DNA from 4 places in the Pseudomonas sp. BW7P1 genome. Region 4 is predicted to be linked to each of the others. Evidence: predicted binding sites of a transcription regulator. Region 4 holds the regulator's gene; each other region holds the start of a gene.

Region 1 (7,531 bases), 360 kb from region 4:
AGCGAATCCTTTTCGCCGGCGCCGATGATCTTGGTGTGGGCGATGACGCGCTCGTCGCCGTCCTTGAGGTAGTTCTTGTCGATGCCGGCGGCCAGGCCGTCGGTGGCGATCGGCTGCATGTCGGCGGTCTTGCTGACCACCAGGTTATGGCCCATGACGTTCTTCGGCAGGCTGCCGGAATGGGTCAGTTCGACGGTGAAGGTCTTGCAGCTCTTGTCGATCACGATCTCCTTGGTGTTGAAGGACATCTGATCGGTGGAGTCGACGGTGGTTTTGCACTCGGCAGCCATCAACTGGCTGCTGGCCAGTGCCAGCAGGGATACCGCAACAACTTTGGAAAACATGGTGAATCTCCAAGGCAGGGTTAACAAAACACGAGTGGTTGGAAGACTGCCTGAAATCTTCGCAAGTTCCTATGACTTGAGTCAAAAATTGTATACAACTTTCAGGCTATGACATTCATCGAAACAATCTAACAGCCAGACGTCTGGCCGGACCGTATCTTCAGGGCTCAACTCAACTGGAGCATCAGTCATGTCCTTCAACAGCCTGTTGTGCAGTCTGCTCGCCGCCTACGCCTGTGGCGCCAGCGGCACCTGTGAAACCCCGAAACGCGAAGTCTAGCCCTTGGATCGAGGCCTGCCAGCCATTACCCTGTGACGGATTGACCCAGGAGGAAGGCATGTCTCTCACATCCGTTTGTGTATTTTGCGGTGCCAACGCCGGCACCACCCCGGCGTACACCGAAGCCGCCATCGCCCTCGGCACGGCCATTGCCGAGCGCAAACTGAAGCTGGTCTACGGCGGTGGCGCCGTGGGATTGATGGGGATCGTCGCCGACGCTGCGCTGGCCGCCGGTGGCGAAGTGATCGGCATCATTCCGCAGAGCCTGATGGACAAGGAAATCGGTCACAAGAACCTGACGCGCCTGGAAGTGGTCGACGGCATGCACGCCCGCAAGGCGCGGATGGCCGAACTCAGCGATGCGTTCATCGCCTTGCCCGGCGGCCTCGGCACCCTGGAAGAGCTGTTCGAAGTCTGGACCTGGGGCCAGCTCGGCTACCACGGCAAGCCGCTGGGGCTGCTGGAAGTGAACGGGTTCTACAGCAAACTCACCGCATTTCTCGATCACATCGTCGGCGAAGGCTTCGTTCGTGCTCCGCACCGCGACATGCTGCAAGTGAGTGAGGCGCCGCAATCGCTGCTCGATGCACTCGATCAATGGAAGCCGACCGTCACGCCCAAATGGGTCGACCAGAAACCCGGTTGATCCTGCCGCCTGTCACTCCAGAGGCATCACGGTGACCCGCACCTCGGGATCATGGCGACCGCCTCCCAGAATCACCCCGCGCAAAGGAGACACATCGGAAAAATCCCGGCCCCAGGCCAGGGTGATGTGCTCCAGTGCCGGTTGCACGTTGTTGGTCGGATCGAAATCGACCCAGCCCAGCACCGGGCAAAACACCGACACCCACGCATGGGACGCATCGGCGCCGATCAGGCGCGGTTGCCCCGGTGGCGGCCGGGTCAGCAGGTAACCGCTGACGTAACGTGCCGCCAACCCTCGGGAACGCACGCAGGCCAGCATCAGGTGGGCGAAGTCCTGACAGACCCCGCGTCGCCGCTCCAGCACCTCGACCAACGGCGTCGCCACCTGCGTGGCCTCGGCATCGAAGGTAAATTCGACGAAGATCTTTTCCATCAACGCCTGCACACCCAGCAGCAGTGGTCGCCCTGGCGGAAAACAGCTTTCGGAAAACTCGACGAAGCTGCGCTTGAGGTGAACATAGGGTGACTGGAACCGGTAACGACAAGCCTCCAGCCATTCGGCAGACAGCGGCTGGCTGCTGTAGGTCAGCGCATTGCGTGTCAGCTCCCAGGCCGCAGACAGATTGAAATCCGGCGCCGGCCGCGCCAGCACCTCCATCGTCAGCCGGGCATTGACCTGCAGTTGATCATGGGGGCGTTCGAACGCCAGGCGTGTCAGCGGATTGCCGAACACGTCCAGTTCGTCACGACGGGTGGTCGGTTGCGGACTGATCAGCAACTGCCGTTCGGTGCAACGTTGCCAGGCGCACTCTCGGGGCCACAGATGGGCCAGTTGCTGTGCCAGCGAAACCGGGTTGTCGTATCGATAACACGTGTCGTGAAGGATCTGGTAAAGGGCATTCATCAGACGGATACCGTGCGCTGGCTGACATCATCGACATGGGCGAAATGGCGCAGCGCCAGACGATCGGACACCTGGCCGCAGGCATCGGCAATGGCTTGCAGCAGATCCGCCAAACCATCCAGTGCGGCCCGCACGCTGGATTCACCGAACAGGGGATTCTCCAGGCAAGCCAGGTCGAAACGCGCCAGACGCTCGACCAATGCTGACAAGACGACGTCCCGAGGCGCGTCGAAATCATCGCTCAGGCGTTTGAGCGTGCGCGTCACCAGCTTCAACTGGAACAACACCGCGTGAGGGTTCTGCTCGTCCAGCAGCAACAGGTCGAGCACCGGGATCAGTTGTGCCATCGCCAGATAGCGCGAGCGATAGGTGATGCTGCTGTTGCCCAGCTCCAGCAACCACTCCAGCCCGCCCTGATCGAACGCACCGGCGCCGCGCAGGAAGCCTGCAAGGCTGCTGCCGAGAAATTGCAGACGCTCGATCCGTCGACCGATCATCAGGAAACGCCAGCCTTCGTCGCGGGTCATGTCGTCCAGGGCAAACCCGGACAACGCCGCCAGCGACATCACCAGCCGGTTGAGAAAATCCAGCAATTGGCCGAAGTCCGGTTCGGCGGTGTCCAGCGCCGTCGCCTCGCGCTGCAACTCCACCAGCGCCTGCCAGTTCTCCCGCGAAAGCTTGCCGCGCACCTGCGATGCCGCCCACTGCAAGCGTTGCAGGTTGGAGCGCAGGCTGAACGACCAGTCCTCGCCCAGCACAGCCGCGAGCAGGCGCTCCGGCAGCTCGCCTTCATCCGGCAGCAGCATCAGTCGCTCGCCAAGTTCCACCGCCGCCTGCAAGGCCTGCGGATCGTCACCGTCGACGTAACGCGCCAGCATGATCCGCAACAGCCGCGCGCTGTCGTCGCAACGCTCGCAGTAACGGCCGAACCAGAACAGGTTTTCCACCACCCGCGATGGCAGGTAGGGGTCGCGGCGCACCAGATCCGGCACGCCGATGTTGCGCCGGGACTTCCACTGCTCGCCACTGGGTGGCCGGTCACCCAGCACCCAGGTGTCCTTGCTGGCGCCACCGCGCTGCATCGACACCACTTCGGCATCGGCTTCGGCCGCCACCCGGGTCAGGCCTCCGGGCAACACCCGATAACCGTCATGACTGGCCACCGCATACATGCGCATGCCGATGGCCCGCGGTTGCAACCGGCCCTCCTCGGGCTGCCAGACCGGCGCGAGGGACAGCTGCGCGAGCTCTTGCGCCACGTAGACATAAGGCCGGGCCTGAATGCGCCGGGCAAGCGCCTGGCGCTGCTCGTCACTCAGATCGCGCCCGAAGACCGGTGCAAAGCTCTGCGACGGGAAGGCCGGCTTGATCAATAGTTCCGGCAGTTTCTCCAGTGCCTGGGCCAGCACGGGCGCTTCTCCGCACCACCAGGTGGCGATGGAGGGCAGGATCAGTTCTTCGCCGAACAGGAATTGATTGATCTTCGGCAGAAATCCCAACAGCCCCGGCGACTCCAGCACGCCGCTGCCCAACGCGTTGGCCACCAGCACCCGGCCTTGACGCACAGCCTCGAGCAATCCCGGAACACCCAGTGCCGAATCCGTACGCAGCTCCAGCGGGTCACAGAAATCATCGTCGAGCCGACGCATGATCGCGTGAACCCGACGCAGGCCGCTCAGGGTTTTCAGGTAGACCGTGGCATCGCGCACCGTCAGGTCTCCCCCCTCCACCAACGGATAACCGAGCTGACGCGCGAGATAGAGATGCTCGAAATAGCTTTCGTTGAAGCGCCCCGGGGTCAGCAATACCACCAGCGGCGCCTCGTCGTCACAAGGCGCCTGACGGGCCAGGGTTTCCTGCAAGGTACGGAAGAAGCCGGCCAGGTGCTGCACCTTCAGATCCCGGTACAACTCCGGAAAGGCCCGGGACACGATGGTGCGGTTTTCCAGCGCATAACCGGCACCCGATGGCGCCTGGGTGCGATCCGCCGTCACCCACCAACGCCCGTCCGGCGTGCGCGCCAGATCCACCGCATACAGATGCAGAAAGGCCCCGTCCGGCGGCGCAATGCCCTGACAGGGCCAGAGAAAATTGTCGTGGCCGAACACCAGTTCTGCCGGCAGCAAGCCTTCGCGGATCAAGTGCTGCGGACCATACAGATCCGCCAGCACCGCATTGAGCAAACGCGCACGCTGGGCGATCCCGGCCGACAGTCGCTGCCATTCATCGTCAGCGATCACATGGGGCAGCAGATCCAGCTCCCATGGACGATCCGCGCCCTTGGGATCGGCATACACATTGTAGGTGACACCGTTTTCCTGAATCTGCCGGGCCAGCAGCGCCTGACGCTGCGCCCGTTGCGCCGGGGTGCTGCGCTGCAACTGGTCGAACAGTCGCTGCCAGTGCGGGCGCACCGCGCCGCCGGTGTCGAGCAGCTCGTGATAAGTGCCCGCCGTCAGCGGGTAGCGGTCAAGCAGATCAGGCATGGAAAGCTCGGCAGCCAGCAGGTTGGGGTCAGACTAACGCAGGCACATGGCGCCGGGATATACAAAAATCCACCTGCGGCCGTGGGCGAGCCTGAGCGTATTCGAAAGCGCGCAAGACTTATGCCATGCAGCGGTCCTCGCGCGTTTGCAGGATGCTCAAGGCAGTACAGCACCAAAATCGGGCATGCAGTGAAAGGGGCCGACACGCCTGCACGCAAATGTTGCGAGGCACAACGCAAAACGCCAACCCGAAGGTTGGCGTTCTGTTCAGCTCAAGTGCGTTTCAGCGCGGAACGACCGGCTTGCGGGCCGGCTTCGGCCCCTTGCCTTTCGCCGCCTCCTTGCGCTCCTTGGCAGCCTGCTGGTTACGGGCGAATGCCGCAGCCTTGGCCTGTTCACGCTTGTCCCACGGATTGCCGCCGTCGCTGGCGCGCGGTGGCAGACCGGTGTGCTGGGTGAGAATCTTCGTGCTCTTGTCTTTCGCGACCTTGTGGCTGCCGGCCGGTGTCGAGTTCTTGCGACGGGCACTCTGATAGCTGTCGGTCGCCGGCTGGTGCAGCGGGATCAACTGGTGCTTGCCCGGCCCGATCAGGTCGCCGCGACCCATGCGGATCAGCGCTTCACGCAGCATCGGCCAGCCCTTCGGATCGTGGTAACGCAGGAACGCCTTGTGCAGGCGGCGCTGCTCCTCGCTCTTGACGATGGTCACGCCGTCGCTCTTGTAGGTGACCTTGCGCAACGGGTTCTTGCCCGAGTGATACATGGCGGTGGCCGAGGCCATCGGCGACGGATAGAACGCCTGCACCTGGTCGGCACGGAAGCCGTTGCCCTTGAGCCACAGGGCCAGGTTCATCATGTCCTCGTCGGTGGTACCCGGGTGGGCCGCGATGAAGTACGGAATCAGGTATTGCTCCTTGCCCGCTTCCTTCGAGAACTTCTCGAACATGCGCTTGAAGCGGTCGTAGGTGCCGATCCCCGGCTTCATCATCTGGTTGAGCGGACCTTCCTCGGTGTGTTCCGGGGCGATCTTCAGGTAACCGCCGACGTGGTGGGTCACCAGTTCCTTGACGTACTCCGGCGACTCGACCGCAAGGTCGTAACGCAGGCCGGAGGCGATCAGGATCTTCTTCACACCCGGCAACGCACGGGCGCTGCGGTACAGCTGGATCAGCGACGAGTGGTCGGTATTCAGGTTCGGACAGATGCCCGGGAACACGCAGGACGGCTTGCGGCACGCGGATTCGATTTCCGGGCTCTTGCAGGCAATGCGGTACATGTTCGCGGTCGGGCCGCCGAGGTCGGAAATGACGCCGGTGAAGCCAGGTACCTTGTCACGGATCTCTTCGATTTCGCGAATGATCGATTCTTCGGAACGGTTCTGGATGATCCGGCCCTCGTGCTCGGTGATCGAGCAGAAGGTGCAGCCGCCGAAGCAGCCACGCATGATGTTCACCGAGAAACGGATCATGTCGTAGGCCGGAATCTTTTCCTTGCCATAAGCGGGATGCGGAATACGTGCATAAGGCATGCCGAACACGTAGTCCATTTCTTCGGTGGTCATCGGAATCGGCGGCGGGTTGAACCAGACGTCGACCTCGCCATGCTTCTGCACCAGCGCACGGGCGTTGCCCGGGTTGGTCTCCAGGTGCAACACGCGGTTGGCGTGGGCGTACAGGACCGGGTCGTTACGTACCTTCTCCATCGATGGCAGGCGGATCACGGTCTTGTCGCGGGTCATCTTCGGGCTGGCCAGGATCTGCACGACCTTGGCTTCCTGCGGATCATCGACCGGGCCTTTTTCCTGTTCGATGGCGCAAGCCGCCGTGTCCTGGGTGTTGACGTACGGGTTGATGATCTTGTCGATTTTGCCCGGACGGTCGATGCGCGTGGAGTCGACTTCGTACCAGCCCGCCGGCGTGTCGCGACGGATGAACGCGGTGCCGCGCACATCGGTGATGTCTTCGATCTTGTGGCCGTAGGACAGACGCTGGGCGACTTCGACAATCGCCCGCTCGGCGTTGCCGTACAGCAGGATGTCGGCGCTGGCGTCGATCAGGATCGAGTTGCGCACGCGATCCTGCCAGTAGTCGTAGTGGGCGATGCGACGCAGGGAGGCTTCGATGCCACCGAGCACGATCGGTACGTGCTTGTAGGCTTCCTTGCAGCGCTGGCTGTAGACCAGACTCGCGCGATCCGGACGCTTGCCGGCCATGCCACCCGGTGTGTAGGCGTCGTCGGAACGGATTTTCTTGTCGGCGGTGTAGCGGTTGATCATCGAGTCCATGTTGCCCGCCGCGACGCCGAAGAACAGATTCGGCTCGCCGAGCTTCATGAAGTCGTCCTTGGACTGCCAGTTCGGCTGCGCAATGATTCCGACGCGAAAACCTTGAGCTTCCAGCAGCCGGCCGATGATCGCCATGCCGAACGACGGATGATCGACGTAGGCATCACCGGTGACGATGATGATGTCGCAGGAATCCCAGCCGAGCTGATCCATCTCCTCCCTGCTCATCGGCAGGAACGGCGCGGGCCCGAAACATTCGGCCCAATATTTTGGATAGTCAAATAACGGCTTGGCTGCTTGCATGTCGATAACCGGTGTTGGCTTTCATTGAATTTCGCGGGCGCGGAATATAGCACAAATTTTGACCAATTCCGACGACCGTGGTCGGATTCTCTCCCCTTCGCCCGCCTGCGGCCCACCGGCCCCCAAGGATACTCTTCAACTTATTCAAGGATGAATAAAGATGCCTGCAAAACCACCGTCAAAAGGTGTGACCACCGCCGAAGTGCACAACCCGCCTTCGCGATCGGCCCAGGACCTGCCGCCACGGCACGGCACTTCGCCCGCTATCCGCTCAGTCGCGCAAAG
Region 2 (7,531 bases), 2.6 Mb from region 4:
CGTTGCGCGCGGCCGGGCCGCTGATGTTATGAAAGCGCAGGCCGGCGAAGGTGATGTTGAGCTTTTCTTCGAAATGCAGGTAGCGCAGCTCCACGGCGGCCGGCTGGTTGCCGAATAGCGGCGCGGCGATCAGGCGGTCGTAGACCTGGCCCAGCTGCAGGCGCTCGGTGATGTCGCCTTCGAAGCGCAGCTTGCAACCGGTGGCGGAGATGTCCAGCAGTTTGCCACCGAGAGGCGACTTGAGTTTTTCGCCGCCCAGTTCGACGCTCACCAGGTCAGTCAGCTTCAGTGCAGCACGGAAGGCGTTGCGGCGCTGGTGATAAACCACCTCGCTGGGCATCTGGCCGATATAGTAGCGGTCGCCGTCCGACTCCTTGATGTCCAGTGTGCCGTTGTATTCCCAGGCAATCCGCACGCCGTCATGAAAACCCTCGACCTTGAACGGCTCGCCGGCCAGCAGGAAGCGCTCACCGTCACGGGGAATCATTTCATCCAGGGCAATGGTGGCGGTTTCCCGGTCGACCTTGATCAGATAGCTCTGAAAGCGCTGGCTGCGCTCGTGAAAGGTGATGATCAGCGGATCGTGGCTCTCTTGCAGCTGGCGCAGGTTGCTGGAGATTTCCAGAGGCGTGGTGAGCACCTTTGGTGGCTGCGGAGAATCATCCGCGCTGAGGACGTTGGACACGTTGAATCAATCTCCAGACAAAATTTGACTACGGCTGGCCAGTATTTTGCCAGCATGTTTCGCGCGTTGATAGGGCGCACGCATGGAAGAAAGCATCACGCCTGGCTGAGCGCGCGCGGTTTCTGCAGTTTGGAGAAAGTGCCGCTGGCATCGTAGAGCGCTGGAGGCTCGCCACCGGTGAGGATTTTCAGCTGATTGGCCGTGGCGGCCTGCTGCACCACGATCGATTGGCCATTTTTTGCGTTGGCGGCCTGGCACTGGGCGATCAGGTCGGTCAGTACATCGCTTTGGCTCAGCAGTTGTTCGCCGATGCTCGACTGGCTGGCCAGTTGCTCCAGGCCCTGGCGATCAAGCGACAGATTGAGGCTGGAGAGGATTTCGCTGCGTTTGCGGCCATGCTGCTCGAGCAGAATGATCAATGCCTGTTTGCGCGCCAGAATTTCTTCCAGCAGGGGCATGTCGCGACCGTGCAAGGCGAGGGACTCGGTATGCAGCAACTCCAGCAGTTGTTGAGCTGGAGCAAAGTCGTCGGTGATCAGTTGCAATAAAGTAGTGTCGTGCATGGCTGGCCTTGGGTTTTAAGCGTCCAAAAGCCTGGCGCAGGCCAAGGCCTAGCGCTGGGCTTCGAAGTTGAGCAGTTTGCTGGCTACACGGTTGCTGTCGACTTTATAGCTGCCATCGGCAATCGCTGCTTTCAACTCGGCCACGCGGGCTTTGTCGACGGCAGGTTGATCGCGCAGCTTGTCAGTGACCTTCTGCAACTGTTGAGCCTCATTGCTGAGGTGTACCGATTCCCCGCTTTTTGCGGTACTGGCCTGTTCGGCCGGGGTATTCAGCGGCGCGGAGGTGCCGGATTCGGCGGTTTCCTTGGGCGCGCTGGTACGTGTACTGCCCGTAAGTGACGAGGAGCTGTTCAAACGGCTGAAATCGATGACCATGTTAAAAACCTCTGGGAATTTGGACGCTTGCCATGTTCTCGGCCATCCCATGGAAAACTTTAGGCTCTTTTACCAATGAGCCTGCATGCGCCGTACAGAACCTGCTGCGGCACAGTTTAGGGAACAGCCGGGGTCGGCGCCAGTTTTCTCCTTGCCTGTTTTACATGGCTACTTCCACTTGGCCCGGCGCCATGACCTGCGCCTTGATGACCCGTTGGGAGTTGAGGTTTTTCACTCGAATCTGTTCTTTCAGGCCGCCGTTGGACAGGGCTTCGCCTGGCATGCGCACGGCGAGCGTGCCGCTGCGGGCGGTAATCACCACCTGATCGCCCTTGCGAACGACTTCCGCCTGTTCCAGGTGCACCAGGGTCAGCACCTGGTCGGCGACCGTTGGTCGGGTTAATTTTTGCCCGACGGCTTCGTCTACCGACGTCAGGAACCCCTGGTTGATCTGGCTGACATCATGCTCGCGCAACGTCACATCCTGAGGTTCGATGATGCCGGCGCGCTTGAGTGGACGAGTGGTCGTCACGACCTCGCGAAACAGGCGGACTTGAGCGGGCACGAACACGGTCCAGGGGGATGCGCCTTCACAGCGGACCTTCACCGTTACACGGCCCAGAGGGCGGCCCGGGCTCTCCAGGGAGGCTGTCAATTCCTTGTCGCACATGGGCATGCGCATGCGCGGATCGAGCTGCTTGACCTCGATTTCATAACGCCCTTCCGTTTGACTGGTCGCCAGATAGTCTTCTACGGTGAATTCAAGAAAGCCCTGAGTGACGCCGATAAGCATGTCAGGCAAGGTAACCGCATCAGCACTGGCAGGGCTGCCCGCAAAAAACAGGCAAACGGCGGACATCGCGCAAAGCCCTCTGCGGAGGGGGGATGTCAGACGTCGGAAAAATGTCGTTTGAGTGTTCATACGAGTTAAAAAGCAAGCGCCGTGCCGTTTAGCAATGAATGTGCGTCGCAACAACACTTGGCGTTGGTGTAGGAGTCTGGGCATGGCTGGTGTAATGGATTCGGTGAACCAGCGCACGCAACTGGTAGGGCAGAATCGCCTGGAGCTGTTGTTGTTCCGTCTCGACGGACAGCAGCTCTACGGGATCAACGTGTTCAAGGTTCGGGAAGTGCTGCAATGCCCGCAACTGACGCTGATGCCCAAGTCCAGTCCTGTCGTGTGCGGGGTGGCGAATATACGGGGGGCAACCATTCCGATCCTCGATCTGGCAATGGCGACCGGCTCCGGGGCGTTGAAAGACAAGAACAGTCCGTTCGTGATCATCACGGAATACAACACCAAGACCCAGGGTTTCCTGGTGCGCTCGGTGGAACGTATCGTCAACATGAACTGGGAGGAGATCCATCCGCCACCCAAGGGCACCGGTCGCGATCACTACTTGACCGCTGTGACTCGGGTGGACAATCAATTAGTCGAAATCATCGACGTCGAGAAGGTGCTGGCGGAAGTGGCCCCGACACCGGAAGCGATTTCGGTCGGCGTGGTGGATGTCGAGACCCAGAGCAAGGCGCTGTCGTTGCGGGTGCTGACGGTCGATGACTCGTCGGTGGCGCGCAAGCAGGTGACGCGTTGCCTGCAGACGGTGGGTGTCGAAGTGGTGGCGCTGAACGACGGCAAGCAGGCGCTGGATTACCTGCGCAAGCTGGTCGACGAGGGCAAGAAGCCGGAAGAAGAGTTCCTGATGATGATTTCCGACATCGAGATGCCGGAAATGGACGGGTACACCCTGACGGCGGAAATCCGCGGCGATCCACGCATGCAAAAGCTTCATATCATCCTGCATACTTCGTTGTCGGGTGTGTTCAACCAGGCGATGGTCAAGAAGGTCGGCGCCGATGACTTCCTGGCCAAATTCCGTCCTGATGACCTGGCATCCCGGGTAGTCGACCGGATCAAAGCAGCAGATATCAGCTAGGGGCCTTCTGCCCCTGGCGGTCAACACGATTTAAGAGGCGGCATCATTTGTCTACGGGTAATTTGGATTTCGAACAGTTCCGGGTGTTCCTGGAAAAAGCCTGTGGCATTTTGCTCGGTGAAAACAAGCAGTACCTGGTGTCGAGCCGTCTCAACAAACTGATGGAGCAGCAGGGCATCAAGACGCTGGGTGAGCTGGTACAGCGCATCCAGACCCAGCCGCGCAGCGGTTTGCGCGAGCAGGTGGTCGATGCCATGACGACCAACGAAACCCTGTGGTTTCGCGACACCTATCCGTTTGAGGTCTTGAAGAACAAGGTGCTGCCCGAGGCAATCAAGGCCAGCCCCAACCAGCGTCTGCGGATCTGGTCGGCGGCCTGTTCTTCGGGGCAGGAGCCGTATTCGCTGTCGATGTCGATCGACGAATTCGAGCGGACCAATATCGGTCAGTTGAAGATGGGCGTACAGATCGTTGCCACCGATCTGTCCGGCAGCATGCTGACCAACTGCAAGACCGGCGAGTACGACAGCCTGGCGATCGGTCGCGGTCTGTCTGCCGATCGTCTGCAGCGCTATTTCGATCCGAAAGGGCCGGGACGCTGGGTGGTCAAGGCGCCGATCAAGAACCGGGTGGAATTCCGCTCGTTCAACCTGCTCGACAGCTACGCCAGCCTGGGCAAGTTCGACATCGTGTTCTGCCGCAACGTGCTGATCTACTTCTCCGCCGAGGTGAAGAAGGACATCCTGTTGCGCATTCACAGTACGTTGAAGCCGGGTGGTTATCTGTTCCTCGGCGCTTCCGAAGCGCTGAACGGTCTGCCGGATCATTACCAGATGGTCCAGTGCAATCCGGGGATCATTTACCAGGCGAAGTGACTGGCAGCGGCGATTCAAAAAAACGGGAGTCCTCAGGGCTCCCGTTTTTTTATGCCTGACCGTTTTCAGGGTGAGGGCAAGCGGCAGAAAAGCGGCAGCCGGCGGAAACCCGTTGCCGCTTTTCTGGCATTGCCGCCTGGCCGAGGCCCTGCAAAGCCCCGGAAACCGGGGTTTTTTCAAGCTGGCACGCAGCTTGCTATAACCCGATTACGAAAAACCGGACACCTGAAGGTTCCCGACATGAGCATCAGCTTCGATAAAGCGCTCGGAATTCACGAACAAGCCTTGGGCTTCCGCGCCCAGCGTGCTGAAGTCCTGGCCAACAACATCGCGAACGCCGACACCCCGAACTACAAGGCTCGGGATCTGGACTTCTCCAAAGTGCTCGAAGCACAGAGTCAGAAGAACGCCAACGGCACCATCGCCCTGAACATGACCAACAGCCGTCACATCGAAGCTGAAGGCCTGGGCAACGGCGACGAGTCGCTGATGTATCGCACACCGATGCAGCCATCGATCGACCAGAACACCGTCGATGCCCAGCTTGAGCAGTCGAACTACGCGCAAAACGCCATCGGCTTCCAGGCCAGCTTCACGCTGCTCAACAGTAAATTCAAAGGGCTGGTTTCAGCCTTGCGCGGAGAATAATCCATGTCCCTGTCCAGCGTTTTCAACATTGCCGGCAGCGGCATGAGCGCACAGAACACCCGTCTCAACACCGTCGCGTCGAACATCGCCAACGCCGAAACCGTCTCGTCGAGCATCGACCAGACCTATCGCGCCCGTCACCCGGTGTTCGCCACCATGTTCCAGGGCGGCCAGAGCGGTGGCAGCGACTCGCTGTTCCAGAACCAGGACGCCGCAGGTCAGGGTGTACAGGTGCTCGGCGTGGTCGAAGACCAGAGCAACCTCGAGGCGCGCTACGAGCCGAATCATCCGGCCGCCGACGCCAAGGGCTACGTTTACTACCCGAACGTCAACGTGGTGGAAGAAATGGCTGACATGATTTCCGCGAGCCGGTCCTTCCAGACCAACGCCGAAATGATGAACACCGCCAAGACCATGATGCAGAAGGTACTGACCCTCGGTCAGTGATAAGGGGCGACTGCCATGAGTGTGACCGATACCACCAGCAGCCTGACGATGAAGGACATCCTGGCGAACTCGTCGAAAAAGACCAGTTCGACCACCGGTGACGGCATCGCTTCGGCCACCAACAGCTCCACCGGCGGCCAGACCCTGGGCAAGGATGCGTTCCTGCAACTGCTGGTCACCCAGCTGAAAAACCAGAACCCGCTCGATCCTCAGGACAACAGTGCATTCGTTGCCCAGTTGGCGCAGTTCAGCAGCCTCGAGGGGATTACCACCCTCAACAGCACCGTCAGCTCGCTGGCCGGCAACTACAACTCGTCGCAAGCCCTGCAGGCTTCGTCGCTGGTCGGCCGTAACGTGATCGTGCAGACCAACTCGGTCCAGCTCGACGATCCGAGCAAAGGCATGACCGGTTCGGTCACCGTGCCATCGTCGATTGCCGGCGGCACCGTCACCATCAGCGACAGCAGCGGTGCGGTCGTTCGTACCATCGATCTGGGCAGCCGCGCCGCGGGCAGTGCGAGCTTCACCTGGGACGGCAAGGACAAGGACGGCAACCTGGTGAAGACCGGTAACTATACCGTCAAGGCCAACGCCTCGATCAATGGCACCTCGACGGACATGGCGACCTACCTGCCGGCCACCGTCACCAGCGTGACCATCAGCCAGACCGGCGGCGAGCTGATGCTCAATCTGTCCGGCAAGGGCACCGTCGCCCTGTCCAAAGTACAAACCATTGGTATATAGAGCCGACTAACCGGCACAAAGGAGTGGAATATGTCTTTCAATATCGGCCTTAGCGGTCTCTATGCAGCCAACAAACAACTGGACGTGACCGGTAACAACATCGCCAACGTCGCGACCGCCGGTTTCAAATCGTCCCGTGCCGAGTTTGCGGACGTCTATTCGGCGACTCGTCTGGGCAGCGGCAGCAAGGTCATCGGTAACGGTGTGCGCCTGGCCAACGTGTCCCAGCAGTTCACCCAGGGCGACATCAACAACACCGGCAACGTGCTCGACATGGGCATCAACGGCTCGGGCTTCTTCACCCTGAGCGACAATGGTTCGATCACCTACACCCGTGCCGGTACGTTCAAGGTCGACAAGGACGGCTTCATCACCAACACCGACTACACCTCGCGCCTGCAAGGTTATGGTGTGGACGCCAACGGCAAGATCATCAACGGTGTGTTGACCGACCTGAAGATCGACACCTCGAACCTGGCGCCGAAGTCCACTTCGCTGGTGACTTCGACCATCAACCTGAACTCGACGGCTCCGGTGATCGACGACACCGTGGCGGCAGGCAAATTCGATCCAACCAACACTGCCACCTACACCAAGTCGTTCAGTACCCCGATCTATGACAGCCAGGGCAACTCCCACGTCATGGATCAGTACATGGTGAAAACCGGGGCCAACACCTGGAAGGTCTACACCCTGGTGGACGGTCGTAACCCGGATGCCACCGGCAGCGATCCGAAAACCACTGCACCGGTGGCCTCGACCATGAGCTTCGACAGCACCGGCAAACTGACTCAGGTCAGCACCCCGGATCCTGCGAACCCTGGTACGCCGATCATCAGCAGTGACCTGAAACTCACTGGCTGGGTGCCAGGCACTGTCACCAACGGTGTGTGGAAGGCCAACGGCGCTTCGGCCAACCCGGCCGGCATCACCATCTCGATGGCCAAGACCACTCAGTTCAACGCCGACACCGCGCGTTCCATCCCGACTCAGGACGGTTACGCCACCGGCCAGATCACCAACCTGACCATCGACGGTACCGGTACGCTGTTCGCCAACTTCAGCAACAACCAGAGCAAGGCCATCGGCCAGGTTGCACTGGCCAGCTTTACCAACGAACAGGGTCTGCAGCCTGTGGGCGGCACTGCCTGGAAGGAAACCTTCGCTTCGGGTATCCCGGGCTACGACGCACCGGAAACCGGTACTCTGGGTTCGGTCGTGTCCAACTCGCTGGAAGAGTCGAACGTTAACCTGACC
Region 3 (7,531 bases), 890 kb from region 4:
CGTTCGCCCCATGGATTGCGCGGGGCCGATGAACTGAGGTTCGACCTGTCATCTTCGGCAACGTAGAATGCGCGCCTTTCCCGGGCAATCGAACCTGACGATTGGCGCCCGCGCATTCATCGGAGCACTTCACATGACCGTCACCAAGACCAGCGAATATCTGGAAACCCTCTACGAAGGCTACGGCCAGCGTTTTCGCATGGAAAAACTGCTGCACGAAGTGCGCACCGAACACCAGCATCTGGTGATCTTCCAGAACCCGCGCATGGGCCGTGTGATGGCGTTGGACGGCGTGATCCAGACCACCGAAGCCGATGAATTCATCTACCACGAAATGCTCACCCACGTGCCGATCCTCGCCCACGGCACTGCCAGGCGCGTGCTGATCATCGGCGGCGGCGATGGCGGCATGCTGCGCGAAGTGACCAAACACGCCAGCGTCGAGCACATCACCATGGTCGAAATCGACGGCACTGTGGTCGATATGTGCAAGGAGTTTCTGCCAAACCACTCCAGCGGCGCTTATGACGATCCACGCCTGAACCTGGTGATCGACGACGGCATGCGTTTCGTCGCGACCACCACGGAAAAGTTCGACGTGATCATTTCCGACTCCACCGACCCGATCGGTCCGGGCGAAGTGCTGTTCTCGGAAAACTTCTATCAGGCTTGCCATCGCTGCCTGAACGAGGGCGGTATCCTCGTGACCCAGAACGGCACGCCGTTCATGCAGATCGACGAGGTGAAAACCACCGCCGGTCGCCTGCGCAGCCTGTTCCCGGACTGGCACTTCTATCAGGCGGCCGTGCCGACCTACATCGGCGGTTCGATGACGTTCGCCTGGGGCTCGACCAACCCGGCCTATCGCAAGCTGAGCCGTGAAGTGCTGCAGCAGCGCTTCATCGGCAGCGGCATCGTCACCCGCTACTACAACCCGGAAATCCACATCGGCGCCTTCGCTTTGCCGCAATACGTGCTGCAAGCGGTGAACAAACCGGGCAACGACTGATCGTTCGGCCGCCGTCACTGCGGGGGCGAGCCGCTTCGCTCCCGCAGATGAAGTGTTTTTCATGTTGCATCGGCGTAAAGCTTTTGAACGATCAATCCTGACAAAAGTCGAGATAGATGTAAGCCCATTTGCGGGTTTGATCGAGGAGGCTCCGATGTCAAAGTGGAAAGTCACTTTCGTGGACGATCATGGTGAAACCGTCGATGAAGTCTTCGATTGCGAAGAATGCCCGAGTCATGAGCGAGCCGCCCGGCTCATCAAGGAACGGTTCCTGCCCGTTGTCGCCGAGCTTGACCTCAACGACCTGGAAGGCCGCACCGCCGACGCCGGCGTGAAGACCCTGAAAAACCAGCACAGCATCGAAATCCGCAGCATTACTCCCGTCTGAAAATCTTTTTCCCGGTAACGCACCAGACCTTGGCAGCGGCTCTCTCCTGGGGCTACTCTGCAAGCGAGATCAGCGAACGGATCGCTAAGGTCTGGTCTTGTCAGCTACATGCTTGTTTCCCGCCGACAACACGGTTGTCACAGCGCTTGAGCCGTCCGGCCAGGTGCAGGGAATACGGAAAGTCTATCCATCTATGCGAGGGGGACGTTCATGAGCACAGCCTATCAAGAAGACATCAGCAGCAACGTGCTGCGCCGCATGAAAGAAGGCGGTTTCGATTTTTCCCGATTCCATCCCATCGAGTTCTACGCCATTTTCCCGGACGAGGAGCGGGCGCGCAGGGCGGCAGGCAAGTTTCGCGGTGAATCCATCAATGCCCAGGTCAGTGTGCGCGACGACGGCGCCTGGTTTCTGGAATTGAGCAAGGTGATGTACGCAACCTACGACGACATCGGCGATTTCGAACAGGGGTTTTCGGCGGTGGTCGAGCCTCTGGGCGGCATCATCGAAGGCTGGGGTGTGAAGCAGGAGGTGCGCAACCGCCATCGCTTGAACTGATTCTCCTCGCCACACATCCGGCAACGGCTGACCTTCGGGTCGGCCGTTGTCGTTTCGGCACCTTGAAAAACGTCCAGTAAAACCCTGAAACAAGAATCCAGAGCAAAAAAAAGCCACCGCAGAGGGTGGCTGAAAGGGAAGACCGGAAGGAGAGGGAACCGGTCAGGGTTACGGCCGGGAGGGGCTTGCCGGGGCAAGCCGGATCTGTGGGGCTGCGTGCTTCACCCGGGAAGTCTCGCAGCGGATGGGCGGATTATCCGCAGCCCGCGCCGGGCAGTGAAATCAACTCTGACTATGCTGCTGATAGGCGACGGTGCTGCGTCGCAATGAAGCGGGGGTGATCAGGTTGAGGCATTTGCCGCACAGGAATGGTGCGGTGCGTGCGATGTGAATATCCAACCTGTTGAAATCAAAGCGTTTATGCCGATGGCACGGGCCTTGCGATGGCCTGCATGTCCGGAGTGACAAGGAGTACGGCATGATCCGCACCAGTTTTGATGAAATGTACGATGCCGGCGGCGTGGTTCGCCCGCATTACCGGGAGTTTGCCCGCTGGCTGGCAGAAACCCCCGAGGAACTGTTGGCCCAGCGGCGTCGTGAGGCCGATCTGCTGTTCCATCGCGCGGGGATCACGTTCACGCTCTATGGGGATGAGCAAGGGACAGAACGCCTGATTCCCTTCGACACCATTCCGCGCAGCATTCCCGCCAGTGAGTGGCGGATCGTCGAGCGCGGCTGCATCCAGCGGGTCAAGGCGTTGAACATGTTTCTCGCCGACCTCTATCACGAGCAGCGCATCATCAAGGCCGGGATCATTCCCGCCGAGCAGGTGCTGGCCAACGAGCAATACCAGTTGGCGATGCAAGGGCTGGATCTGCACCGCGATATCTATTCGCACATCTCTGGCGTCGATCTGGTGCGCGACGGCGACGGGACCTACTACGTCCTGGAAGACAACCTGCGCACGCCCAGCGGCGTGAGCTACATGCTCGAAGACCGCAAGATGATGATGCGCCTGTTCCCCGAGCTGTTCGCGGCCCAGCGCATCGCACCCATCGACCATTACCCGAACCTGTTGCTCGATACCCTGAAAAGCTCAAGCCCTCTCGATGACCCAAGTGTCGTGGTACTGACGCCGGGACGGTTCAACAGCGCATTTTTCGAGCATGCATTCCTGGCCCGGGAAATGGGCGTGGAGCTGGTGGAGGGCGCCGATCTGTTCGTACGCGACGACAAAGTTTACATGCGCACTACCGACGGTCCCAAAGCGGTGGATGTGATTTATCGCCGTCTCGACGATGCGTTTCTCGATCCACTGGCGTTCCGTCCGGACTCGATGCTTGGCGTGCCGGGATTGCTGTCGTCCTATCGCTCCGGCAACGTGGTTTTGGCCAATGCGATCGGCACCGGCGTGGCGGACGACAAGTCGGTGTATCCGTTCGTCACCGAAATGATCCGTTTCTATCTCGATGAAGAACCGATCCTGCAGAACGTGCCGACCTGGCAATGTCGCAACCCGTCTGAACTTTCCCATGTGCTGGCCAATCTTGCAGATCTGGTGGTCAAGGAAACCCAGGGCTCCGGCGGTTACGGAATGCTCGTGGGACCGGCGGCGACGGCGGCGGAAATCGATGCGTTCCGCGAGCGGATCAAGGCCAGGCCTTACGCCTACATCGCGCAACCCACGTTGTCGCTGTCGACCTGTCCGACCTTTGTCGAAAACGGCATTGCGCCGCGCCATATCGACCTGCGTCCGTTCGTACTGTCCGGTCGCGAAACCCGGGTCGTGCCCGGCGGTTTGACCCGTGTCGCCTTGCGTGAAGGCTCTCTGGTGGTGAACTCATCCCAGGGCGGCGGAACCAAGGACACCTGGGTGGTCGAGGATTGAAGGAAGCCTGCCATGTTAAGTAGAACTGCCTCGGATCTGTACTGGATGTCGCGTTACCTGGAGCGGGCGGAAAACCTCGCCCGCATGCTCGATGTCAGTTATTCGCTGTCGCTGATGCCGCAGGACGGCCGTGGCGATGGCCTGCATGAACTGGCGATGCCGTTGATGATCACCGGCACCCTGGATGATTACCTTGAGCGCCACGGCGAGCTGCATGCCGAGCGATTGCTGCATTTCTTCGCCCTCGACGCGGCGAACCCGGCGAGTATCTACAGCTGCCTCGGCGCGGCACGAGCCAGTGCCCACGCGGTGCGCGGGCGGATCACCGCCGACATGTGGGAGAACATCAACGCCACCTGGCTGGAGATCCGCGGGATCGCCAACCAGGGCCTCAGCCGCTATGGCATGAGCCGGTTTTGCGAGTGGATCAAGGAACGTTCGCACCTGTTCCGCGGTGCGTCCTACGGCACCATCATGCGCAACGACGCGTTCCGCTTCATTCGCCTGGGTACCTTCATCGAGCGGGCGGACAATACGTTGCGGCTGCTCGACGCTCGCTATGAAATGGCCGGCGATCAGGCCGAAGCGGTCAGTGACGGCACCGCCCACGCCTATTACCAGTGGAGTGCGTTATTGCGGGCGCTGTCGTCGTTCGAGGCTTACACCGAGATCTATCGCGATGCACCCGGCGCCCGGCACGTCGCCGAGTTGCTGCTGTTGCGTGCCGACGTGCCGCGCTCCTTGCGGGCCTGCACCGAAGAAATCGACCAGATCCTCGCGCAACTGCCAGGGGCCAACGGTCGCCCGGCGCAACGGCTGGCGGCGGAAATGGACGCACGCCTGCGCTACACCGGCATCCACGAAATCCTCGAGGAAGGGCTGCACGCCTGGCTCACCGAATTCATTCCACTGGTGCGCCAGTTGGGCAACGCCATTCACAGTTCCTATCTGGAGGCCGCATGAGACTTTCCATCAGCCACGAAACCACCTATCACTACGAAGATCAGGTGCGGGCGAGCATCCAGTACCTGCGCCTGACCCCTCACGACAGCGAACGCCAGCATGTGCTGAGCTGGCAACTCGACCTGCCGCGCCCGGTGCGGGCCCAGCTCGATCCGTTCGGCAACATCCTGCATGTCCTGACCATGGACGAGCCTCACGAAGCGATCATCATCGGCGCTCGGGGGCAGGTCGATATCGACGAAAGGCGCGAAGCGGAACATGAACGCCAGTCGGCGTTGCCGTTCCTGCGTTTCACCCGGCTGACCGAGGCGGACGAGGCGTTGCGGGCGTTTGCCGAGAAGTCCTGCAAACAGCGGCGCGACCGCACTGCGCTGATCGACTTGATGCATGGCTTGAACCAGCACATGACCTATACGCCGGGATCCACCGAAGTCGATACCAGCGCCGCCGAGGCGTTCGCCGGGCGCGCGGGGGTCTGCCAGGATCATGCCCACGCGTTTCTGGCCTGCGCACGCAGCCTGGGGGTGCCGTCGCGGTATGTGTCGGGCTATCTGTACAGCGAGGATTGCGAACACCTGGCCAGCCACGCCTGGGCCGAAGCCTGGATCGATGACGCTTGGTACAGCTTTGACGTGACCAATGAACTGGCGCGGCCGGAGCGGCACTTGAAACTGGCGGTGGGGCTGGACTACCTGGATGCCTGCCCGGTACGGGGCATGCGCCGGGGAGGCGGGGCAGAGCAAATGCATGCGAAGGTGCTGGTCGCGCCGACACCGGTCATCTCGGTGCAACAACAGTAAATTTGGGGAACGAGCCTGCTCGCGGGATTATCTGACACACCGCTTTCGCGAGCAGGCTCGCTCCCACAAGGCATGTCTCAGGATTTAACCTTGCGCCCTGCCATGTGCTGCAAATACCCCACCAGTTTCTGCAGATCCGCATCCGGCAATACATCGGCGGAGAACCCCGGCATCTTCGCCTGCGGCCACTGGCGCAAGCTCTGCGGATCGCGGATATAGCGCTTGAGGAAGTCCGCGCCCAAGTATTCGGTCGGGTTGTACGGAATATTCAGATCCGGCCCGAATTGCGCATCCCCCGCACCATTCAGTCGATGACAGGCCAGGCAGTTTTTCTGGAACAGTGCAAACCCCTGATTCACCGGGTCATCGGCCTCCAAGGCAGGATCCGGCAGCAGGGCAGGGAAGCGTTCGGCCACTGGAGCCATGCGTTTGATGCTCGCCACTTCGAACGGCCATTGTTCCGGACTGATATTGTCGGCCTGCGGATCGGTCCAAACCAGGTAGAACGGCCCGGCGCTGTGCTTGCCTTCCGACAGCGGCGGCCACGGGTGGGCCGGGTCTTCGATGGCCAGCCAGGCCCGTGAACCTTTGGTGCTGAGCAGCGGCGCGGCGGCCAACTCGGCGGCAAAACCGTCCAGTGCCACGGCTTGCAGGTGATCTTCGGGTTTTATACCGGTCAGCAGCGCGGCAATCGGCACGGCGCGATAAGTCATGTCCTTCTTGTAGGACACATCATTTTTGATCGTGAGGGTTTGCACCTGAGGATGCTTGAGCAGTTCCTCGGTCTGCCAGGTGCGACTGTTCTCGCCCAATTGCAGATCCAGTTGAGCAGCAGACAAGGACATGCTCAGCAGCATGCCCCCGAACAGAATGAGTGCTTTCAATTGATCGCCGTCCATGTCGTGGAAGTGCGCAAAGAGTGGCACAGCCATGCTGGCCCGGATAGCGGGCCAGTCACATTTTCAGTGGCGATGAGCAACACCCGCCGCTTGAATCAGCCAATCACCTTGGTCAGGTTCGGCAAAATCAATAACAGCGTGGTGGCGAAAAGGATGAGCCCCGCTTGACGAACTTTCGGTTGTTTGAACATGGCTTGACCGCCTTTTTTGTTATTTCCTGATGCCTGCCTGCGTGTCCATGACGGCAAGCGCTGCACTTCCTGTAGAAGAACGCCTGCCTCGGCAAAACCCGACGACAACGACGTACATGTTCACCTTAGGGCCCGCGTCACGCTTGGCTTAGATCCATTTCACATGTATTTGCTACCAGTCGCGATTAAAAAGGCATGAGGCCCTTTGCCAGCTTCTTTGCCGACCTTTTGCTAGACAGCTCGGTGACCTGAACCGGTTAACCTGGCCGGGAATGACCGTCCGTCTGAGCGTGCACGTCAACGTCATTGAGCACTGTGGTCATTGAATCCATGAGCGTCTCGGCCAAGAGTGGGAGCACGAATTTCACTCACCGCACAGGTTCGAGAACGCCATGACCCAAGCTTTGATTTTCGATGCGTTACGCACGCCCCGTGGCAGAGGCAAGGCCGACGGTTCGCTGCACAGCGTCAAACCGGTGAACCTGGTGGCCGGGCTGTTGACCGCATTGCAGAGCCGCACGGAGCTGGACACCAGCCAGGTCGATGACGTGGTGCTCGGTTGCGTTACGCCGATTGGCGACCAGGGCGCGGATATCGCCAAGACTGCCGTGCAAGTGGCTGATTGGGACGTCAGCGTTGCCGGCGTACAGATCAACCGTTTCTGTGCCTCGGGGCTGGAAGCGGTGAACCTGGGCGCGATGAAGGTGCGTTCCGGGTTCGAAGAGCTGGTGGTGGTCGGCGGGGTCGAATCCATGTCCCGCGTGCCGATGGGCAGTGACGGCGGCGCCTGGGCGCTGGACCCGCAAACCAACCTGCACAGCCATTTCACCCCGCA
Region 4 (7,531 bases):
TTGTTGATCAGGGCGACCAGTGCATCCATGGCTTCCTGTTCCTGATGTCCCTCGGTGCTCAAGTGGATTTTGGTGCCTTTGCCTGCGGCGAGCATCATCATGGCCATGATGCTTTTTCCATCGACCGTGGTGTCGGGCGTGCGGCCCACCCGGATCGTGCAGTCGGGAAACTGACCCGCCACGCCAACGAACTTTGCCGACGCCCGGGCATGCAGGCCCAGCTTGTTGATGATTTCGATTTCACGAGCAGGCATCGCGGTGTGAGTCCTATGGCTAGCTGAGGTCGCGGTGGCGGACCTGGACGTTTTTCAGGGTTTTCTGCAGGGCCTGACCCAGACGTTCGGTCAGGTAGACGGATCGGTGATGCCCGCCGGTGCAGCCAATGGCAATGGTGACGTAGGCACGATTGCTTGCGGCGAAGCGCGGTAACCACTTGAACAGGTAGGCGTAGATGTCCTGAAACATCTCTTCCACTTCCGGCTGCCCAGCCAGATACTCGGCCACCGGCTCGTCGAGACCCGATTGCGCGCGCAGCTCCGGTTTCCAGTACGGATTGGGCAGACAGCGTACATCGAATACCAGATCCGCATCCACCGGCATGCCGCGTTTGAAACCGAACGACTCCACCAGGAACGCCGTGCCGGGTTCCGGCTGGTTCAGCAGTCGCAGCTTGATGGTGTCGCGCAACTGGTAAAGATTGAGATTGGTGGTGTTGACCTTCAGGTCGGCCAGATCGGCGATCGGGCCCAGCAGGGCTGTTTCGTCGTTGATGGCTTCAGCCAGCGAGCGGTTTGCACTGCTCAGCGGGTGACGACGACGGGTTTCCGAGAAACGCTTGAGCAGGGTTTCTTCATCGGCATCCAGATACAGGACGTCGCACTGGATGTGCCGGCTGCGGACTTCCTCGAGCAACTCCGGAAAGCGCGAAAGATGGCTCGGCAGGTTGCGTGCATCGATCGATACCGCGACCAGTGGCTGAGACAGTTCCGTATGAATCAGTGCGCGTTCCGCCAGCTCCGGCAGCAGGCCGGCCGGCAGATTGTCGATGCAGTAGTAACCGTTGTCCTCAAGGACATCCAGTGCGGTGCTCTTGCCCGAGCCGGAACGGCCACTGACGATGATCAAGCGCATGTTTAGTGCCCGTTTTGCTCGTCCAGGACAACCTGATACAAGGCTTCGTTGGTTGTGGCGCGACGCAGTTTCTCGCGTACTTCCTTGCGGTCGAGCATGCTGGCGATCTGACGCAGCAGCTCCAGGTGCGCATCGGTGGCAGCTTCCGGGACCAGCAGCACGAACAGCAGGTCAACCGGCGCGCCATCGATGGCGTCGAAGTCGATAGGCGCTTCCAGGTGCATCAAGGCACTGATGGGCGCTTCACAGCCCTTGAGACGGCAGTGAGGAATGGCGATGCCGTTGCCAAAACCCGTCGAGCCGAGTTTTTCACGGGCAATCAGCGCTTCGAAGACGTCTTGCATCTCCAGATCCGGGACTTCCCGGGCGATCAGGTTGGCAATTTGTTCGAGGGCTTTCTTTTTACTGCCGCCCGGCACGTTCACCAGGGAACGGCCGGGGGTCAGGATGCTTTCAAGTCGGATCATGGGGGTGGGGGTTATCGACCGGTCGCGCCCTGGAGCAGGCTCTGGGTCTTTTCCTTATGCTTTTTGAGTTGTTTATCAAGCTTGTCGGTCAGCGCGTCGATCGCCGCGTACATATCGGTATGTTCCGCGTTGGCGACGACCTCGTTGCCGGGAATATGCAGCGTGGCTTCGATTTTCTGCTTCAGTTTTTCGACGCACATCGTGACTTGCACGTTGGTGATCTTGTCGAAATGTCCCTCAAGCCTCTTGAGCTTTTGCTCAACGTATTCACGGAGAGGTGGGGTAACTTCCAGTTGGTGTCCACTGATGTTGACTTGCATACAGCTTCTCCTTCGTTGCCAGTGCATAAAGCGGCAGGCCGAAGAGCCTGCCACTGGAACGCTGTAACGTGGCTTACATCAACCGCTTGCGTTCGCTCGAAGGCGCGATTCCGAGGGATTCGCGATACTTGGCGACGGTGCGGCGAGCCACCTGAATGCCTTGTGCCTCCAGTAAACCAGCGATCTTGCTGTCGCTCAACGGCTTTTTCTGATTTTCCGCAGCGACCAGTTTCTTGATGATCGCGCGGATCGCCGTGGACGAGCATTCGCCGCCTTCGGAGGTGCTGACGTGGCTGGAGAAAAAGTATTTCAGTTCATAGATGCCCCGGGGGGTATGCATGAATTTTTGCGTGGTCACCCGGGAAATCGTCGACTCGTGCATGCCCACCGCTTCGGCAATGTCATGCAGGACCAGGGGCTTCATGGCTTCGTCGCCATACTCCAGGAAGCCGCGCTGATGTTCGACGATCTGGGTGGCCACTTTCATCAGGGTTTCGTTGCGGCTCTGCAGGCTCTTGATGAACCAGCGGGCTTCCTGCAACTGATTGCGCATGAAGGTGTTGTCGGCGCTGGTGTCGGCTCGACGGACGAAACCGGCGTATTGAGCGTTGACCCGCAGGCGCGGCACCGATTCCTGGTTCAGCTCCACCAGCCAGCGCTCGTTGTCCTTGCGCACGATCACGTCAGGCACCACGTACTCGGCTTCGGTGGATTCGATCTGCGAGCCTGGGCGCGGGTTGAGGCTCTGGACCAACTCGATGACCTGGCGCAGTTCATCTTCCTTGAGCTTCATGCGCCGCATCAACTGGCTGTAGTCGCGGCTGCCGAGCAAGTCGATGTAATCGGTGACCAGGCGTTTGGCTTCATTGAGCCAGGGGGTCTTGGCTGAAAGCTGGCGCAACTGCAGCAAGAGGCACTCGCCCAGGTTGCGGGCGCCGATGCCGGCGGGTTCGAACTGCTGGATGCGATGCAGGACGGCTTCGATCTCGTCCAGTTCGATGTCCAGTTCCGGATCGAACGCATCGAGAATTTCTTCGAGGGTTTCGTCGAGATAGCCCTGATTGTTGATGCAGTCGATCAGGGTCACGGCGATCAGGCGGTCGGTGTCGGACATCGGCGCCAGATTCAGTTGCCACAGCAGGTGGCTTTGCAGGCTTTCGCCGGCGGAGGTGCGGGTGGTGAAATCCCACTCGTCGTCATCGCTGCTGGGCAGGCTGCTGGCGCTGGTCTGGTAGACGTCTTCCCAGGCGGTGTCCACAGGCAATTCGTTGGGGATGCGTTCGTTCCATTCGCCGTCCTCGAGATTGTCGACCGTCGGCGCGGTTTCCTGATAGGAAGGCTCCTGAATCTCGGTATTGGGCTTCTGCTCGGCGCTGTCGGCCAGCGGGTCGGAATTGTCGAAGTCGTCGCCATCTTCCTGGCGTTCGAGCATCGGATTGGATTCCAGAGCCTCCTGGATCTCCTGCTGCAGATCCAGGGTCGACAATTGGAGCAGGCGGATGGCCTGTTGCAGCTGCGGTGTCATCGTCAGCTGCTGGCCCATTCTCAAGACTAGCGATGGTTTCATGGCAGGGGCTTAACACCTTATTCGCCGGCGCTATGCGCCATCCACTACAGGGCGCCGAAGCGCCAAATTCAAGCAAATTATATGCCCGAAACTGTCGTGTTTGCCTAGAGCGCTGTAACAATAAAAGCCTATAAAAATGCGCTTCAACGTTACAGCACCGGACGGCTGGTCGAACGCTGTCGCGCTTAGAGGCGGAACTCGTGACCCAGATACACTTCCTTCACCAGATCGTTGGCAAGGATGGTGGCGGAGTCGCCTTCGGCGATCAGCTGGCCGTCGTTGACGATGTAGGCCGTTTCGCAGATGTCCAGGGTCTCGCGGACGTTGTGGTCGGTGATCAGTACACCGATGCCCTTGGCCTTGAGGTGGTGGATGATCTGCTTGATGTCGCCCACGGAAATCGGGTCGACACCGGCGAACGGTTCGTCGAGCAGGATGAATTTCGGTGCGGTGGCCAGCGCACGGGCGATTTCCACCCGGCGACGCTCACCACCGGACAGGCTCATGCCGAGGTTGTCGCGGATATGGCTGATGTGGAATTCCTGCAGCAGGCTTTCCAGCTCCTTGCGACGACCGGCCTTGTCGAGTTCCTGGCGGGTTTCCAGGATGGCCATGATGTTGTCGGCGACCGACAGTTTGCGGAAGATCGACGCTTCTTGCGGCAGATAGCCGATTCCTGCCTTGGCGCGGCCGTGCATCGGCTGGTGACTGACGTCCAGGTCGTCGATCAGGACGCGGCCCTGATCGGCCTGCACGAGGCCTACGATCATGTAGAAGCAGGTGGTCTTGCCGGCGCCGTTCGGTCCGAGCAGGCCCACGATCTGACCGCTGTCGATCGACAGGCTGACGTCGCGCACGACCTGGCGGCTTTTGTAGGCCTTGGCCAGGTGCTGAGCTTTCAGAGTTGCCATTACTGGGTTTTCTCGTCGGTTTTCTTCTTCGGCTGGATCACCATGTCGATGCGCGGACGGGCTTCGGTGACCTTGGTGCCGGTGGCGCGACCTGCGCTGGCGAGTTTTTTCACCGTGTCATAGACGATCTTCTCGCCTTGAGTGGTGTTGTTGTCCTTGTCGACGACCTTGGCCCTGTCGATCAGTACGACGCGGTTTTGCTGTGCGTGGTACTGGATGGTCTTGCCCCAGCCCTGGACCGGTTTCTTGTCGCCAGCGGTCTGCAGCTGTTCGAAGTAGGCCAGGTTGCCTACCGAAGTCACCACATCGATTTCGCCGGCCGGGTTGCGTGTCAGCGTCACGGTGTCGCCTTTGACGATCATCGAACCCTGGGTGATGATCACCGCGCCTTTATAAGTGGCAACGCCATTCTTGTCGTCCAGCTGGGCATCGTCGGCCTGAATGCGGATCGGCTGCTCCTGATCGTTCGGCAGAGCCCAGGCGCTCACGCTTCCCAGTGCTGCGCCCAGACTGAGCAAAATAGGGAGGGTTTTAACGAGCCTCATACTGTCCTCTTACGTTCGATTGCAGGTGTATCCTGCTTTCCTTCAAATACGCTTTCATTCCCACGCCGGTCGATACACCGCCAGCGCCGTCGATTCTAACGGGTTGCTGGGTCTGCGCATATTGCTGCTGAGGGAACACCGTCATGCGGGTGCTGGTGATCAGGGTGTCGCGGTTCTTTTCGTCGGTACGCTTGATCCGGACCGAGTCGATCAGTTCGACTTCGGTGCCGCCGGAGTTCACTTCGCCACGCTCGCTGGTTACGTGCCACGGGAAATCGGTACCGCGAAACATGTTCAGGTCGGGTCTGGTGACCAGTGTAATGTCGGTCGCCTTGACGTGTTCGGCCTTCTCGGACGTCATTTCGTACTGCACCTTGCCGTCTTCCAGGTACTGCAAGGTGTGGGTATTGGTCGCGTACCAGTCGATCGGGCTTTCTTCTGCCGAGACAGCAGGCTTGTCGAGGAAGCGTTCCGGGCTGATGTTCCAGTAGCCGACTGCGCCGAAAATCGCAGCGATGCAACCGAACAGCAGTATGTTGCGAAACTTTTTGCTAAACATGGTTTGACTCACAAGTACGCGTTGTTGGCCGCATCGAGGCTGCCCTGGGCGCGCAGGATCAGTTCGCAGAATTCACGGGCGGCACCTTCGCCGCCGCGGGCCTGGGTGACGCCGTGGGCATGCTCGCGCACGAAGGCAGCCGCATTGGCCACCGCCATGCCCAGCCCCACCCGGCGAATCACCGGCAGGTCGGGCAGGTCGTCACCCAGGTAGGCGACCTGTTCATAGCTTAGGCCCAGTTGTTCGAGAAGGCCGTCCAGGACGACAAGTTTGTCTTCACGTCCCTGAAACAGGTGCGGGATGCCCAGGTTTTTCGCTCGGCGCTCGACCACCGGAGTCTTGCGACCACTGATGATGGCCGTCTGTACACCGGCGTTCATCAACATCTTGATGCCCTGGCCGTCGAGGGTATTGAAGGTCTTGAACTCGCTGCCGTCTTCCAGGAAGTACAGGCGCCCGTCGGTCAGGACGCCGTCGACATCGAAAACCGCCAGCTTGATGGCTTTGCCGCGTTGCAGCAGATCGGTGCTCATTTACATCACTCCTGCGCGCAACAGATCGGAGAGGTTGAAGGCGCCGATCGGGCGATCGTCCTCGTCCACGACGACCAGTGCGTTGATTCGATGGTCTTCCATGATCTTGAGGGCTTCGGCGGCGAGCATCTCGGCGCGGGCGGTCTTGCCGTGTACGGTCATGACCTGATCGATGGTGGCGCTGTGAATATCGATGCTGCGATCCAGCGTGCGACGCAGATCGCCGTCGGTGAAGATCCCGGCGAGCCTGCCATCGGCCTCCAGAATGACAGTCATGCCCAGCCCTTTGCGGGTCATTTCCATCAATGCATCCTTGAGCAGGGTGCCGCGCTGAACCTGCGGCAGTTCCTCGCCGGCGTGCATGACGTTTTCCACCTTCAACAGCAGGCGGCGACCCAAAGCACCGCCGGGGTGGGAGAATGCAAAGTCTTCGGCGGTGAAACCGCGGGCTTCCAGCAGCGCCACGGCCAAGGCGTCGCCCATGACCAGTGCGGCAGTGGTGGAGGAGGTGGGTGCCAGGTTCAGCGGGCAGGCTTCGTGCTCGACGTGAACGTTGAGATTGACTTCCGCGGCCTTGGCCAGTGCTGACTGCGGGTTGCCGGTCACGCTGATCAACTGGATGCCCAGGCGTTTGATCAGCGGCAACAGCGTGACGATTTCGTTGGTGGAACCCGAATTCGACAGGGCCAGAATCACGTCGTCACGGGTGATCATGCCCATGTCGCCGTGACTGGCCTCGGCCGGATGCACAAAAAACGCCGGGGTGCCGGTGCTGGCCAGGGTGGCGGCAATCTTGTTGCCGATGTGGCCGGACTTGCCCATGCCGACCACTACGACACGGCCCTTGCTGGCCAGAATCATCTCGCAAGCGCGTACGAAATCGGCGTCGATAAGGGGCAGCAAGCCTTGTATGGCTTCCACTTCGAGGCGGATGGTGCGTTGTGCCGATTGAATCAGGTCGCTGGTTTGGCTCATGTCAGAAATCGTATAGCCCGATGAAAAGGCGACGATTATAGCGGTTATGTTGAAAAGCCTCACGCAAGTTCGACGTGCTTTGTCATTCCTCCTTGTTAAAACCTCTCAATAGACGCTTGCGGCCTGTCATATCGCTGAACGTGGCCGGGGAGAGGCCTTGGGCGCTCGCCCTTTGCGGTGATATAGTTCGCCGCCAGTTCGGCCTGCCCGGGATGTAGGGGCTTTCTCCAGAAAGCCAGGCGTCCGAGTGAGAGGCTGCATCGCAAGGAGTTTAGATGAGTGCCGATAACGCCTACGCGGTCGAGCTGAAGGGAGTCTCCTTCAAGCGCGGTGCGCGGAGCATTTTCAATAACGTCGATATCCGCATACCCCGTGGAAAGGTCACCGGAATCATGGGGCCTTCCGGGTGTGGCAAGACTACGCTGCTGCGCCTGATGGGCGCCCAGTTGCGGCCATCGCAGGGCGAGGTCTGGGTCAATGGCCAGAACCTGCCGACGCTTTCGCGCAGCGATCTGTTCGATGC

Evidence for each region. The regulator sigma-54, encoded in region 4, starts transcription at its own class of promoters, with help from an activator protein. The targets are predictions, from matches to a motif close to ANTGGCATNNANNTTGCTNT.
Region 1: NWV16_RS03665 (circularly permuted type 2 ATP-grasp protein) is a predicted target of sigma-54. The motif match lies at 4,768-4,787, and genes of this name have one in related genera.
Region 2: flgB (flagellar basal body rod protein FlgB) is a predicted target of sigma-54. The motif match lies at 4,616-4,635, and genes of this name have one in related genera.
Region 3: NWV16_RS09520 (circularly permuted type 2 ATP-grasp protein) is a predicted target of sigma-54. The motif match lies at 2,381-2,400, and genes of this name have one in related genera.

What each region holds. Positions count from the first base shown of each region.
Region 1 is NZ_CP103374.1:833,471-841,001, reverse strand. It holds gene azu (azurin) at 1-344, opposite strand, end outside; gene NWV16_RS03675 (TIGR00730 family Rossman fold protein) at 683-1,270, shown strand; gene NWV16_RS03670 (transglutaminase family protein) at 1,283-2,173, opposite strand; gene NWV16_RS03665 (circularly permuted type 2 ATP-grasp protein) at 2,173-4,659, opposite strand; gene NWV16_RS03660 (YgiQ family radical SAM protein) at 4,943-7,246, opposite strand; gene NWV16_RS03655 (hypothetical protein) at 7,434-7,531, shown strand, end outside.
Region 2 is NZ_CP103374.1:4,681,619-4,689,149, reverse strand. It holds gene NWV16_RS21100 (flagellar brake protein) at 1-685, opposite strand, end outside; gene NWV16_RS21095 (flagella synthesis protein FlgN) at 781-1,248, opposite strand; gene flgM (flagellar biosynthesis anti-sigma factor FlgM) at 1,297-1,623, opposite strand; gene flgA (flagellar basal body P-ring formation chaperone FlgA) at 1,784-2,545, opposite strand; gene NWV16_RS21080 (chemotaxis protein CheV) at 2,628-3,560, shown strand; gene cheR (protein-glutamate O-methyltransferase CheR) at 3,608-4,435, shown strand; gene flgB (flagellar basal body rod protein FlgB) at 4,676-5,083, shown strand; gene flgC (flagellar basal body rod protein FlgC) at 5,087-5,530, shown strand; gene flgD (flagellar hook assembly protein FlgD) at 5,546-6,274, shown strand; gene flgE (flagellar hook protein FlgE) at 6,305-7,531, shown strand, end outside.
Region 3 is NZ_CP103374.1:2,080,679-2,088,209, forward strand. It holds gene speE (polyamine aminopropyltransferase) at 134-1,009, shown strand; gene NWV16_RS09510 (hypothetical protein) at 1,164-1,397, shown strand; gene NWV16_RS09515 (ribonuclease E inhibitor RraB) at 1,608-1,955, shown strand; gene NWV16_RS09520 (circularly permuted type 2 ATP-grasp protein) at 2,434-3,843, shown strand; gene NWV16_RS09525 (alpha-E domain-containing protein) at 3,856-4,806, shown strand; gene NWV16_RS09530 (transglutaminase N-terminal domain-containing protein) at 4,803-5,606, shown strand; gene NWV16_RS09535 (cytochrome c) at 5,684-6,505, opposite strand; gene NWV16_RS09540 (acetyl-CoA C-acetyltransferase) at 7,089-7,531, shown strand, end outside.
Region 4 is NZ_CP103374.1:1,194,674-1,202,204, forward strand. It holds gene NWV16_RS05200 (HPr family phosphocarrier protein) at 1-254, opposite strand, end outside; gene rapZ (RNase adapter RapZ) at 274-1,131, opposite strand; gene ptsN (PTS IIA-like nitrogen regulatory protein PtsN) at 1,134-1,598, opposite strand; gene hpf (ribosome hibernation-promoting factor, HPF/YfiA family) at 1,610-1,918, opposite strand; gene NWV16_RS05220 (RNA polymerase factor sigma-54) at 1,992-3,485, opposite strand; gene lptB (LPS export ABC transporter ATP-binding protein) at 3,671-4,396, opposite strand; gene lptA (lipopolysaccharide transport periplasmic protein LptA) at 4,396-4,941, opposite strand; gene lptC (LPS export ABC transporter periplasmic protein LptC) at 4,928-5,500, opposite strand; gene NWV16_RS05240 (KdsC family phosphatase) at 5,509-6,033, opposite strand; gene NWV16_RS05245 (KpsF/GutQ family sugar-phosphate isomerase) at 6,034-7,008, opposite strand; gene NWV16_RS05250 (ATP-binding cassette domain-containing protein) at 7,284-7,531, shown strand, end outside.